3 regions of the Corallincola luteus genome follow, and region 1 is predicted to be linked to each of the others. Evidence: predicted binding sites of a transcription regulator. Region 1 holds the regulator's gene; each other region holds the start of a gene.

Region 1 (4,148 bases):
GAATGTCTCTTTAGCGCTGAATGATGGCCAAATAGTTGGCTTATTGGGACCGAATGGGGCAGGTAAAACAACCACCTTCTATATGGTGGTTGGACTGGTACCCAACGATAAAGGGCGCATCACGATTGACGATGAAGATGTGACCCTTTCACCCATGCATATCAGAGCGCGCAAGGGGATCGGTTACCTGCCACAGGAGTCCTCCATTTTTCGTAAGCTCAGTGTCGCTGACAACATCATGGCAGTACTGCAAACCCGTCCAGAGTTAAGCCGGTTACAGCGCACGGAAACCTTGGAACATCTGCTAGAAGAGTTTAGCATCACTCACATCAGAGATAGCTTAGGTATGTCACTGTCAGGTGGTGAACGCCGCCGAGTAGAGATTGCCAGAGCGCTGGCTGTGGAGCCTAGGTTCGTGCTGTTGGATGAGCCTTTCGCTGGCGTAGACCCTATCTCAGTCACGGATATAAAAAAGATTATTCAACACCTAAGAGACCGTGGTCTCGGTGTATTGATCACTGATCATAACGTGCGAGAAACACTCGATGTGTGCGAATATGCTTATATCGTTAGCCACGGAGAGTTAATCGCCGAAGGAAAACCGGAACAAGTGTTAGCCGACCAAAAGGTACGAGACGTATATCTCGGGGAACAATTCCGGCTATAGTGTAAGTAACCAGCGTTGATACATCGGGCTCTTTTGAGTGCCGATTAACGATGACAGCAACAGCATTATTTTAAATGTCACGGAAGTAGATGAAACCGTCATTACAGTTACGTTTAGGTCAGCAACTCACCATGACGCCGCAATTGCAGCAAGCAATCCGGCTATTGCAATTGTCGACGCTCGACCTTCAGCAAGAGATCCAAGAAGCGCTGGATAATAATCCGCTACTCGAGCAAAACGAAGCGGAAGAAACCAGTGAGCAACTTAATGGTGAAAGCCATACCGCGACAGACAAGCTGGAACAAACCACGGCTAATGCTGAAAATAATCAGTCGGAAGAGCGCGAAGATGCAGCCATGGAAACATCTGAGGCGCTCAACCAACAACAAATCAATGAAGAACTGCCTACCGATACAACCTGGGATGACCACCTTTCAGCAGCGCCCGTTTCAGGTTCCTCGTTCAGTGATGACGCCGACTTTACCTATCAAGGCGAAACCACAGAGTCGTTGCAAGATCATCTGGAATGGCAGATGCAATTAACCCCGTTCACAGATGTCGACAGAGCCATTGCGACATCGATAATCGATGGGATTGATGAATCGGGTTACCTGACGGTCACCGCCGACGATATTCTTACTTCTTTAGGGCAGGAAGATATCGAACTTGATGAAGTAGAAGCGGTCATTAAGCGAGTACAACTGTTCGACCCCATTGGCGTAGGTGCCCGCACATTGCAGGAGTGTCTGCTGGTACAACTCAATCAGTTTGCCAAAGAGACACCTTGGCTAAAAGAGTGCCGCCAGGTTATTGGCCAGTATATTGACCTGCTAGCCAGCCGGGATTATCGCCAATTGATGCGCAAGACCAAACTGAAAGAAGACCAGCTACGTGAAGTTCTGCGGGTGATCCAATCGTTGAATCCGCGCCCCGGCAGCGCAGTGATCAGCGGTGATGAGCAATATGTGATCCCAGATGTGTCGGTAATGAAAAAAGCTGGACGTTGGGTGGTTGAGCTAAACCCTGACTCGGTACCCAAGCTGAAAGTGAATCAGCAATACGCAGCGATGAGCCGGACGGTAAAGAACACCACTGACAGTCAATATATACGCTCTCATCTGCAGGAAGCGAAGTGGTTCATCAAAAGTTTGGAAAGTCGTAACGACACCCTACTCAAGGTCGCCAACTGTATCGTACAGTTCCAACGCGACTTCTTTGAGTACGGCGATGAAGCGATGAAGCCAATGGTACTCAATGATATTGCCTTAGCGGTTGATATGCACGAGTCCACCATCTCTCGGGTAACCACGCAAAAATATATGCATACCCCACGGGGTATTTTCGAACTCAAGTATTTCTTCTCCAGTCATGTCAGTACTGAAAGTGGCGGAGAATGTTCTTCAACGGCAATTAGAGCGTTAATCAAGAAACTTGTGGCGGCAGAAATCCCTAATAAGCCTTTGTCAGATAGCAAGATTGCTGACCTACTGGCAGATCAGGGAATTCAGGTAGCGCGGAGAACCATTGCGAAGTATCGGGAATCCTTGTCTATTCCACCGTCAAATCAGCGAAAAAGCCTGCTATAGCAGGCAATAAAACTAAATAAGGATGAGGTCTATGCAAATCAATCTTACCGGCCATCATGTAGAAGTAACAGACTCTCTGCGAGAGTATGTCGACGGAAAATTTAGTAAATTAGAGCGCCACTTTGACCACATCAACAATGTCCACGTGATCCTCAATGTTGAGAAATTAACCCAAAAAGCCGAAGCCACACTGCACCTAAATGGTGGAGAGATCTTTGCGAATGCAGAGCATCGTGATATGTATGCAGCTATCGACTCGTTGATCGATAAACTCGATCGGCAAGTAATAAAACACAAAGAAAAGCTAAACGCTCACTAGAGATGTCTATGGATATATCATCCATACTTAGCCTGGACTGCACCCGAAGTGCAGTCCATGGTTCAAGTAAGAAACGAATATTAGAAATGGCCAGTGAATTGGCAGCCAAGCACTTGCCAGAACATGGCCACAAAGCCATTTTCGAAAGTATTCTAGAACGTGAAAAGAAAGGCAGTACCGGTATAGGTAACGGCATTGCCATTCCCCACGGTAGGATCACTAACGCCAATAAAGCAGTCGCCGTGTTATTGCAGTGCGATGAGCCTATCGCCTTTGATGCAATTGATAACAAACCGGTGGATCTGATTTTCGCCCTCTTGGTTCCAGAACAGAGTTGTCAGGAACATCTGAAGACCTTGTCGGCTATCGCCGCCAAATTGTCAGATAAACAAGTCCTCAAACAGCTCCGCTGTGCCGCTAACGATCAACAATTATACGAAATCATCACCGATTCATGACCAGCACTGACGTGGCCGCAAAACCCAAACTAACGATTGTCAGTGGCCGCTCAGGCTCAGGCAAAAGTGTTGCGCTTCGCGTATTGGAGGATTTAGGTCACTACTGTGTCGACAACCTCCCGGTAGCCATGCTACCGACACTGGTTGCTCAAGTAAGTGGGCACTATAGCGATATCGCCGTCAGCATTGACGTCAGAAACCTGCCCGAAGACCCACATACGCTGGAAACAATTCTCGACCTTTTATGTCAGCAATGCCGCTGTACGGTTCTGTTTATGGATGCGCAGCAGAGTGCATTGATCCAGCGCTTTAGCGAAACTCGACGGCTCCACCCACTCTCCAAGCATGGTGTATCTCTGGAGCAAGCGATTGAAGCAGAGCAGCGTTTACTTGAACCGCTTATCTCCCGTGCCGATCTTCAGATAGACAGCTCTCAGCTGTCGATACATCAACTCAGCGATCTGGTGCGAGAACGGTTACTAGGCAATGCTGATCGCCATCTGGTTTTAGTATTTGAGTCCTTTGGCTTTAAATACGGTATTCCGCAAGACGCTGATTATGTGTTTGATGCACGATTCTTACCCAACCCCCATTGGGAACCAGAACTACGCCCCATGACCGGATTAGACGCCCCAGTTGAGCAGTTTTTTAGCCGCCAACCGATCGTGGCCAAATTCATCTGGCAGATAAACAACTTACTCAATACCTGGTTGCCACATCTGGAACTGAACAATCGAAGCTATGTAACCGTCGCTATCGGTTGCACCGGTGGACAACACCGCTCTGTGTTCATTGCCGAAACATTGGCAAAGCAGTTCAAAGAGTTACGTAACGAAATTCAGATCCGTCACCGAGAACTAGGTCATTAGTCTTTATGACACAACGCATTGAAAAGAAACTACTGATAAAAAACAAACTGGGTTTGCATGCCCGTGCAGCAACCAAGTTAGTCATGCTGGTCAACAAATTTGATGCCGAAGTGATGATTGAGCATCAAGGAAAATCCGCTTCCGCCGCCAGTGTCATGGGACTGCTGATGATGGAAACCTGTATGGGGCAAGAGATCCAGGTCGTTGCCGAAGGGGATGAAGCACAGCAGGCATTGGATGCTGTTGAGT
Region 2 (4,148 bases), on a different contig from region 1:
TAACAGCGGTGAACCTATAGCAAGAGAATCGAGTGTTTCCGAATAGAGAGTGATATGCAGGCCCGGCGTGTTATCGTCCATAGGCGGCGCTTTCGGCAAGGCTACGAAATCTTTTGCTGGCTTACCATTACTATCACCCAAATCGACGGCAATGTAGTTGCCAGACAACAGGGTATCGAGACCAGACACGCCGGCCAAAGTCACCTCAGGCTTAACCAACCAAAACTGGGTGCCCTCGCGAAGGGCGCGCTCGGCATCGCGCTCAAACAGAACCACAGCGGTCACACCGTCAAGCGTCTTGTTCATAATCAGGTCATCGACCACTCCGATGGTAAAGCCTTTGTAGCGGACTTCGGTTTTACCTTTGACAATCCCTTCACCCGTATCAAAAGCAATATTAACTGGCAGCTTAGCTTCGGTAATACTTTTGTAGACCAACCAACCGCCAATGGCCAACGCCAATAGTGGCAACAGCCAGACCATAGGGATACCTTTCCGCTTCTCAACTAACGCTTCGGCGATATCGTCGGAATTGCTTTGGTCGTTATTACTTTCAACGTCACTCATTGCGATTCTCTTCCTGATCCCAAATCAATCGGCTGTCAAAACTTTCAGCCGCAAAAATTGTAATCACCACCGCCAAACAAAATGCGGTAGCGCCATGGCCAGCTTCAATCGTCGCCAGCGCCCCTAAATTAACTAATGCAACTAGAATGGCGATAACAAACACATCTAACATCGACCATTTGCCAATAAATTCAACCATCCGATACAACACGGTTCGCTGCCGAGGGCTGCTATTCCAGCCAAACTGCACCGACAAGCAAAGTATCCAGATCCCCAATAGCTTCATCACGGGCACCGCCACCGAAGCGATAAACACCACTAACGCGATCGGGTACATCTCATAATGGATCAAAGCGATAACACCGGACATGATGGTGTCTGACTGCCCCTTGCCGAAACTGATAATGGTCATAATAGGCAGAATGTTGGCAGGTATCAGACACAGCGCTGCGGTGATAGACAAAGCCCAGGTACGCGCTAAAGAATTAGGTTTGCGAGGATGCATCTTGGCACCGCAGCGACCACAACGCTGAATTGCGTGAGCTTGTTTGATGTCCCAGCGATTCAACTTATGACAATCGTGACACAACACCAATCCACGATGAATAGCCCTTCCACTGGCCGCTGGCGTTTCTGGATCAGTGTTTGGTTTCATCAACGATCTCCCATACTTCATGTGGATCAAAACTCGCGGCAGCGTAGGTTGAACAAAACAGCAAGCCACCGAAGCAGTAAAGCCCACCGTTGACCACTAAGTCCGCTAGATCGACCAGTTTCACAATCGAAACCAAAATGCCGAACATATACACTTCCAACATGCCCCAACTGCGGATCTTCTGATAAACCTTAACTGCGCTGACCACAAATCCCATACCTCGTCGCAGTTTCGCCAGCACGGTAATGCTTAACAACAAACTCAACTCCAGCAGCGGCACAATAAAAGCGGTGAGCACCACCATAAAGGCAACCCAGAAATACTCCGCTTGCCACATCAATTTGGCGCCTTGCAATACGGTTGTACTCTGCCCCATGTCGCCAATATTGATCGCCATAATGGGCAGCAGATTGGCAGGAATAAATAACAAAAGCGCAGCGAGGGAAGCGGCAAGGGTTTTGCCTAAGGCATCATAGCGAGTGTCAACTATCACATAACCACAGCAGGGACATTTAAGACGATAGCCAACCCGTTCATGGGGAAGATTGACTAATAGGTCACATTCGTGACACGCAGTGAGATGGCCATATTCGGGCAAGGATTTTGTACTCTGCGACACCGACGGCCCGCCTCAATTGCTGCCTGCCATACGCAAGCTATTAATCTTAAACAGACTATAGATAATAATCTTTATCTAGCTCAAGCACTATCTGTCAATTCGGGAGCATGATCTTACTTAGCAGTTAATTAACTAATTTTTTGGGCACGAAGCTTGCTTATCCAGAAGAGTGTCATCACTTTGACGGAATTGAATATCATGTCACAACTAAGCTGGAATCAAATACTACAACCAAGAAAGCTATTGGTTTGGATCTGGGCACTATGCGCCTTAATGTTGTTTAGCCCAGCACGTATCATCGAGCGTTTTGGGTTGACCGAAATTATCCAAGAGATCTCTCCCATGTTGGGGATCGCTTTCTTTCTGGTGTCAGCAATTTTCATCTGCGAGACCGCCTCGGAAAGTTTTTCTTGGGTGCTCAACCGCCGACGTCGCCAAGAGATGAAGCAAGCGATCGACGAAAAAGTGACAATGTTAGATCACCAAGAGCGAGCTATCCTGCGAGAGTTTTTTATTCAACGTCGCAGCACCATTACGCTACCAGATCATGAGCCGGCGGTAAGAGCTCTACTCGAAGCGCATGTACTGCTGCGGAATCCAGCACCGGATGAGAAAGAAACCGATGCCTATAAAGGTTTCGCACTTCATCAATGGGCACGTCCGAAGCTGACCAGCCGCGTATTGCAGCTACCTGTCGGCGATATGACCGAAGAGCAAATTCGTTACCTGAAACAAACTCGTCCAGCATTTGTGATTAAAGATATGCGCATGCGACGTCGGAGAATTGCGGCCTGATTGAGTGGCCCAGACAATAGCCAAGTGCAGATGACAGCGCTATATTTGGCAGACTAGGTTCATGATGAGAAACAAACCATTGTCGCCAACGGCTAAATCGACTCCTCAGGGTCTGACACTAAAGCAGATCACGCAACAAAAATACAAAGCGACCTGGGGAGATGTACCTCCCCTTTTCCAAAAGATTGCCTCGGCAGCGGCAGATCTAGACGGCATGTTCAAACAGGGCTTTGATCATGCCCTTAAGCATATTTTAAATCGTCGACATTGGAATTCAGAGCTACTCACAGATCCTGCCACCCGACAACTACACAAGCCCCGCTTGGCGGTCTATCAACTGTTTACTGATTGGGGGTTTGAAGTTCACTGTTTTCCCTACCTTGGCGACAACGAAATAGACGAATATCAGCGCCTAAATCCCAAGATGGAGTTTAGCTTGTGGGATCCAGCCAACATGCGTCGCTTGATCCATGTTCGCCATCTTAAAGAGTTTATTGAGTATGCCCACAGAACAGGCGACCGCAACGATAAAGCCTTGCTTGCATTTACCAACGCGGCGGTAAACAGGGTAATGCGCCACTTATCAGAACAGGTAAGGATCACCAAGGTTGGAGGGCTATCAATCCCCAAATACCTCAAGCTAGTGGTCGAGCAGAAAGGGGATTATCTTTTGGATGATTTGCCGCCCCACGTCAGTAAACGGCTAGGAAGTGACACCTTGTACCTATTGCGGCAAGCGGAAAAAAGAAAAGTACGTGAACAGCAACAAGCTCAAATAGAGCAAGCAGATGGATCAGAAGCGCCAGTTAGCACAGAAACAACAGAAGAAACAGAGAACCCCGCTAACGACAATGACATCTCCTAAAACCATAACGACGCGCAATCAGCCAAGCCAACGGCCGTCGATCAGATGCTTATCAATTGCGATCATCAGCTGCAACTCATCGATTGGCCGACATATAAAGTAGCCCTGCCCATAGCCGCAGCCTCTTTCCGCCAAAAAGTCGATATGACTATGTTTCTCAATCCCCTCAGCCACGACATCCATATGCATATTTTTCGCCATCGCCAAAATAGTTTGTACTAATTGCCGATCCGTTTCATCGTTGTCCAGATCCATCACAAAAGAGCGGTCAATCTTCAGAATGTTTACAGGTAAGCGACGCAAATACTCTAGTGAAGAGTAGCCCGTACCGAAGTCATCAATCGCCAGGGAAACGCCACGCTTTCTCAGCTCCTGCATCTGGGTCAGCACTTTATCGATATCCCCAATCAAGGTATTTTCAGTCAGTTCCAGTTCAATCTGCGCCTCTTTCAAACCATATCTGGCCAGGTTATCTGAAATAAAGGCCCCCAACTTTTCATCATCAAACTGATGCGAGGTTAAATTGATAGCGATCTTAATATCGGGAAGTCCCTGCAGTTTTAGCTGTTGCAGGATCGCCATACTGTGCTCGATGGTCCAATAACCCACAGCGACAATATGCTCACTGTTCTCCAGTTGCGGAATAA
Region 3 (4,148 bases), on a different contig from region 1:
GAAATGTCCTTCAGCAAAAAAGCGTTTATGTAGACTGATGTCGCCTTTCGTTATCATCGGCCATTGGAACGGTGTCAGTGCATCAAACTCTTCATTACTCATATTACTGAACGCGCTGATATCGAAGTCGCGCGAACCGTCGTTTTCATATCCAGACAGCTGTGCATGCTCGGCAAATATCTCGCCTTCGTGGGAGAAGTTGAACCCCTGTTTATATCCCATGCGTTTGGCGACTTCACAGATGATCCACCAATCGGCCATGGCTTCACCTGCTGGCGGTACAATAGCGCGCTGCCGCGAAATTCGCCGCTCTGAGTTGGTGACTGTACCTGATTTTTCTGACCAGCCCCGCGCCGGTAACAATACATTGGCTAAACGGGTGGTATCTGTATCTGCTATGCAGTCCGATACGACCACAAAATCACACTTCTGTAGCGCACCCTTTACGCGATCGGCATCGGGCAAGCTGACGACAGGGTTAGTCGCCATGATCCAAACCGCTTTAATCTCGCCTTGTTCCATCTTATTAAACAGATCGACCGCTTTGGCACCTGGCTCTGTGGCCATTGTCGGCGAATCCCAAAACGTCTGCACCCGCGCAATCGCATCGTCAGTAAACTCCATATGGGCAGCCAGCATATTGGCCAGTCCACCCACTTCGCGTCCACCCATCGCATTAGGCTGACCGGTAATCGAAAACGGGCCCATGCCGGGGCGTCCGATACGACCCGTTAACAGATGACAATTGATGATCGCGTTGACTTTATCCACGCCACTGGTGGACTGGTTTACGCCTTGAGAATATACGGTGGTGACTTTTTCTGTGGCAGCAAACAGCGCCATAAATTCGGTCAACTTAGCGTTATCGATACCTAACTTTGTGGCGACTTGTTGTAAATCACCCAAATCGCCCTGATCGGCATGGGCGGCGTGCAATGCCTGCTCGGCCCCTTCGGTATATTTGGAAAGATACTCAGGATCTTGATGATCGTTCGCTGCCAGATAAGCCAGTAATGCATTGAACAGTAAGACATCGCTGCCGGGCTTGATCGGCAAGTGTAGATCGGCGATATCGCAGGTATCTGTTACCCGTGGATCGATCACAATGATCTTCATGTTTGGCTTGTCTAACTTGGCCTGCTTTACCCGCTGAAACAGGATGGGGTGACACCAGGCTAAATTCGAACCAACCAGCACAAGTAGGTCTGCCACTTCAAAATCCTGATAACAACCAGGTACAGTGTCAGTACCAAATGCACGCTTATGCCCCGCCACCGCAGATGACATGCAAAGTCGGCTATTGGTATCGATGTTGGCTGAGCCAACGTAGCCTTTCATCAATTTGTTGGCGACGTAGTAGTCTTCGGTGAGCAACTGGCCGGACACATAGAGCGCGACAGAGTCTGGCCCGTGGGCATCTATCGTATCGCGAAACTGCTTCGCTACCGTGTTCAGTGCCTGTTGCCAGTTAATACGCTGACCATCTTGATAGGGGTGCGTTAAGCGCCCGGTGGGTACAACCGTGTCGCCTAGCGCGAGCCCTTTAGAACACAGCTTTCCATAATTCGCTGGGTGGGATTTGTCACCGCGAATAGTGACCTTGCCCGATTCATCTGCTTTGGCTTCAACGCCACACCCGACGCCACAGTATGGGCAGGTTGTTTTCACCCAGTCGTTGGTCATGGAATACTCCTAATAAACATCTCTGCGTTGCTTTGGTGCAATACCCTTGCCACACTGGCAAAACATCGTAAAACCCCCGCCGTAACGGCATTTCAGCCTTAGAGCCTTAAATTGACAACTCGTTAAAGCTGCCCCGGCTGCACTTTATTGGCGCAAGATAAAAGTGCAACCTAGATCACATTGGGCAAGCAGCTTATCAAAACACTACCTATAGCGAGATAGACCTACTACCCCTACTCATAGAGTGGATTTAGACACTACCAATCGAGGCTGGCAAATAAATCATTAAATTACAGTGCGTTAGATAAAACCAACTAATCAAAAACACAGTTGGCCTCAACCTTGCTTTGTACCTAGTCAAATAGCGTTGTTTTTACAACCAGCAGCAAGTTTGAGGGTAAATGATGGGAAATAAGATTATCGCGCTGAACAATGAAACAAGAGCGCTTAAGCAGCAGTCAACTCCATCAAAGTCAGCCTCTTCGCAAGGTAAAGTCTGGTTGGTCGGCTCGGGCCCAGGTGACGCTGAACTACTAACAGTTAAAGCTCTGCGCATTATTCAACAAGCAGACCTAATTCTCTACGATGCGCTGGTCAGCGATGAAATTAGGGCGTTGTTTCCAGAACAAACCGCAGCGCTGTTTGTCGGCAAATCGAAAAATCATCATAGTATCAGCCAGTCGGCACTAAACGAGTTGTTAGTCACTAAGGCGGCTGAAGGATTTAACATCTGCCGTCTTAAAGGAGGCGACCCGTTTATATTTGGTCGTGGCGGTGAAGAAGCCTTAACCCTGCGCAAGATTGGCGTTGATGTAGAGATCGTGCCAGGTATCACTGCGGCATCGGGCTGCACCAGCTATGCAGGTATCCCACTCACTCACCGCGGTATGGCACAAGCTTGTACCTTTATTACCGCCCACGGTGAAACCGGACTTAACCTCGATTGGCATGCCCTTGCCCGCCCGGCACAAACGCTAGTTATCTATATGGGGCTGAGCAAACTTCCTGATATTCGCCGTGAACTGTCTTATCACGGTATGCCAACCAACACGCCGGCCGCTTTGATTTCCAATGGCTGCCGTCCAGAACAACAAACCGTTATAGGCACATTAGAAACGTTGCCCGAATTGGCAAAGCAACACCAGTTGCCATCTCCAACATTGGTCGTTATTGGCGAGGTAGTTACGTTAGCCCCTGCCCTTAACTGGTTTAACACTTTAATCGAATCAGAACAGCACGAGCTGTCAGCATAATTTAGAGGGATCCCACTATGACAAATAAAACGAAAGTCATTGTTGTCGGTAATGGCATGGTTGGTCATAAGTTCATTGATGAACTTAGCAGCCACCAAGCCGCTGATAGTTATGAAATAACCACTTTTGCAGAAGAGCCTCGTTTGGCTTATGACCGTGTCCAGTTGTCGAGCTATTTTACTGGTGCAACGGTTGATGATCTGATGATGACCAGCGAGGCTTATTACGATGAGCGTCAGGTACGTTATCTGGTGAATCAGCAAGTTGTCTCTATCGATAAAGAAGCCAAAACTATCACCACGGACAAAGGCATCGTAGAAAGTTACGACAAGCTGATCCTGGCAACGGGCTCTTTCCCGTTTGTGCCACCAGTACCAGGGCATGAACAAGAACACTGCCTGGTTTACCGCACAATTGAAGATTTAGAAGCAATCACCGCATCCGCCGAAGGTAGCAAAGTCGGTGTTGTTGTGGGTGGTGGCCTATTGGGCCTGGAGTGCGCCAACGCGGTTAAGAACCTTGGCTTACAAACCCATGTTGTCGAATTTGCACCACGCCTGATGGCAGTGCAGTTAGATGAAGGTGGCGGTAAGTTACTGCGCCGCAAGATTGAAGATATCGGCGTGACTGTTCATACCGAAAAGAACACCACTGAAATCGTTGCTGGCGAAACCTGCCGTTATCGCATGAACTTTGCTGACGGTAGCTTCCTGGAAACCGATATGATCGTTTTCTCGGCAGGTATCCGTCCACGGGATAACCTGGCACGTGAGTTTGATATTGAAGTAGGCCCACGTGGCGGCATTGTGGTTGATGACAAATGTCAGACCAGCGCTGAAGATATCTACGCCGTGGGTGAATGTGCCCTCTGGGACGGTCGTATTTTCGGTTTGGTCGCGCCGGGTTACCAGATGGCCAAAGCCGCCGTTGACCAGATCACCGGTGGAGACCTTGAGTTTAAGGGCGCAGACATGAGCACCAAGCTCAAGCTGCTTGGTATTGACGTTGCCAGCATCGGTGACGCCCACGCCAATACCGAAGGCGCCCAGTGTTACACCTTCTGTGATGAATACACGCAGGTGTACAAAAAGTTGGTTGTTTCTAGCGACAACAAGAAGCTATTAGGCGCTGTTCTGGTGGGTGATGCTGACGCATACGGTTCACTGTTGCAGCTTCACCTAAATGATATGGATCTGCCTGAGTCACCAGAAG

Evidence for each region. Region 1 encodes sigma-54, which starts transcription at its own class of promoters, with help from an activator protein. Its sites were predicted from a motif close to GTTGGCACGNNNNTNGNNT; they were not measured.
Region 2: a site for sigma-54 is predicted at 1,982-2,000, ahead of EZV61_RS02220 (superinfection exclusion B family protein). Genes of this name have one in related genera too.
Region 3: a site for sigma-54 is predicted at 1,719-1,737, ahead of EZV61_RS09995 (nitrate reductase). Genes of this name have one in related genera too.

What each region holds. Positions count from the first base shown of each region.
Region 1 is NZ_SJXE01000003.1:68,144-72,291, reverse strand. Features, by position in the region: gene lptB (LPS export ABC transporter ATP-binding protein) at 1-667, shown strand, start outside; gene EZV61_RS08370 (RNA polymerase factor sigma-54) at 757-2,253, shown strand; gene hpf (ribosome hibernation promoting factor) at 2,285-2,572, shown strand; gene ptsN (PTS IIA-like nitrogen regulatory protein PtsN) at 2,581-3,030, shown strand; gene rapZ (RNase adapter RapZ) at 3,027-3,899, shown strand; gene EZV61_RS08350 (HPr family phosphocarrier protein) at 3,905-4,148, shown strand, end outside.
Region 2 is NZ_SJXE01000001.1:486,177-490,324, reverse strand. Features, by position in the region: gene EZV61_RS02235 (MlaD family protein) at 1-567, opposite strand, end outside; gene EZV61_RS02230 (paraquat-inducible protein A) at 560-1,222, opposite strand; gene EZV61_RS02225 (paraquat-inducible protein A) at 1,206-1,841, opposite strand; gene EZV61_RS02220 (superinfection exclusion B family protein) at 2,040-2,636, shown strand; gene EZV61_RS02215 (hypothetical protein) at 2,698-3,501, shown strand; gene EZV61_RS02210 (putative bifunctional diguanylate cyclase/phosphodiesterase) at 3,520-4,148, opposite strand, start outside.
Region 3 is NZ_SJXE01000004.1:93,761-97,908, forward strand. Features, by position in the region: gene EZV61_RS09995 (nitrate reductase) at 1-1,683, opposite strand, end outside; gene cobA (uroporphyrinogen-III C-methyltransferase) at 2,085-2,936, shown strand; gene nirB (nitrite reductase large subunit NirB) at 2,954-4,148, shown strand, end outside.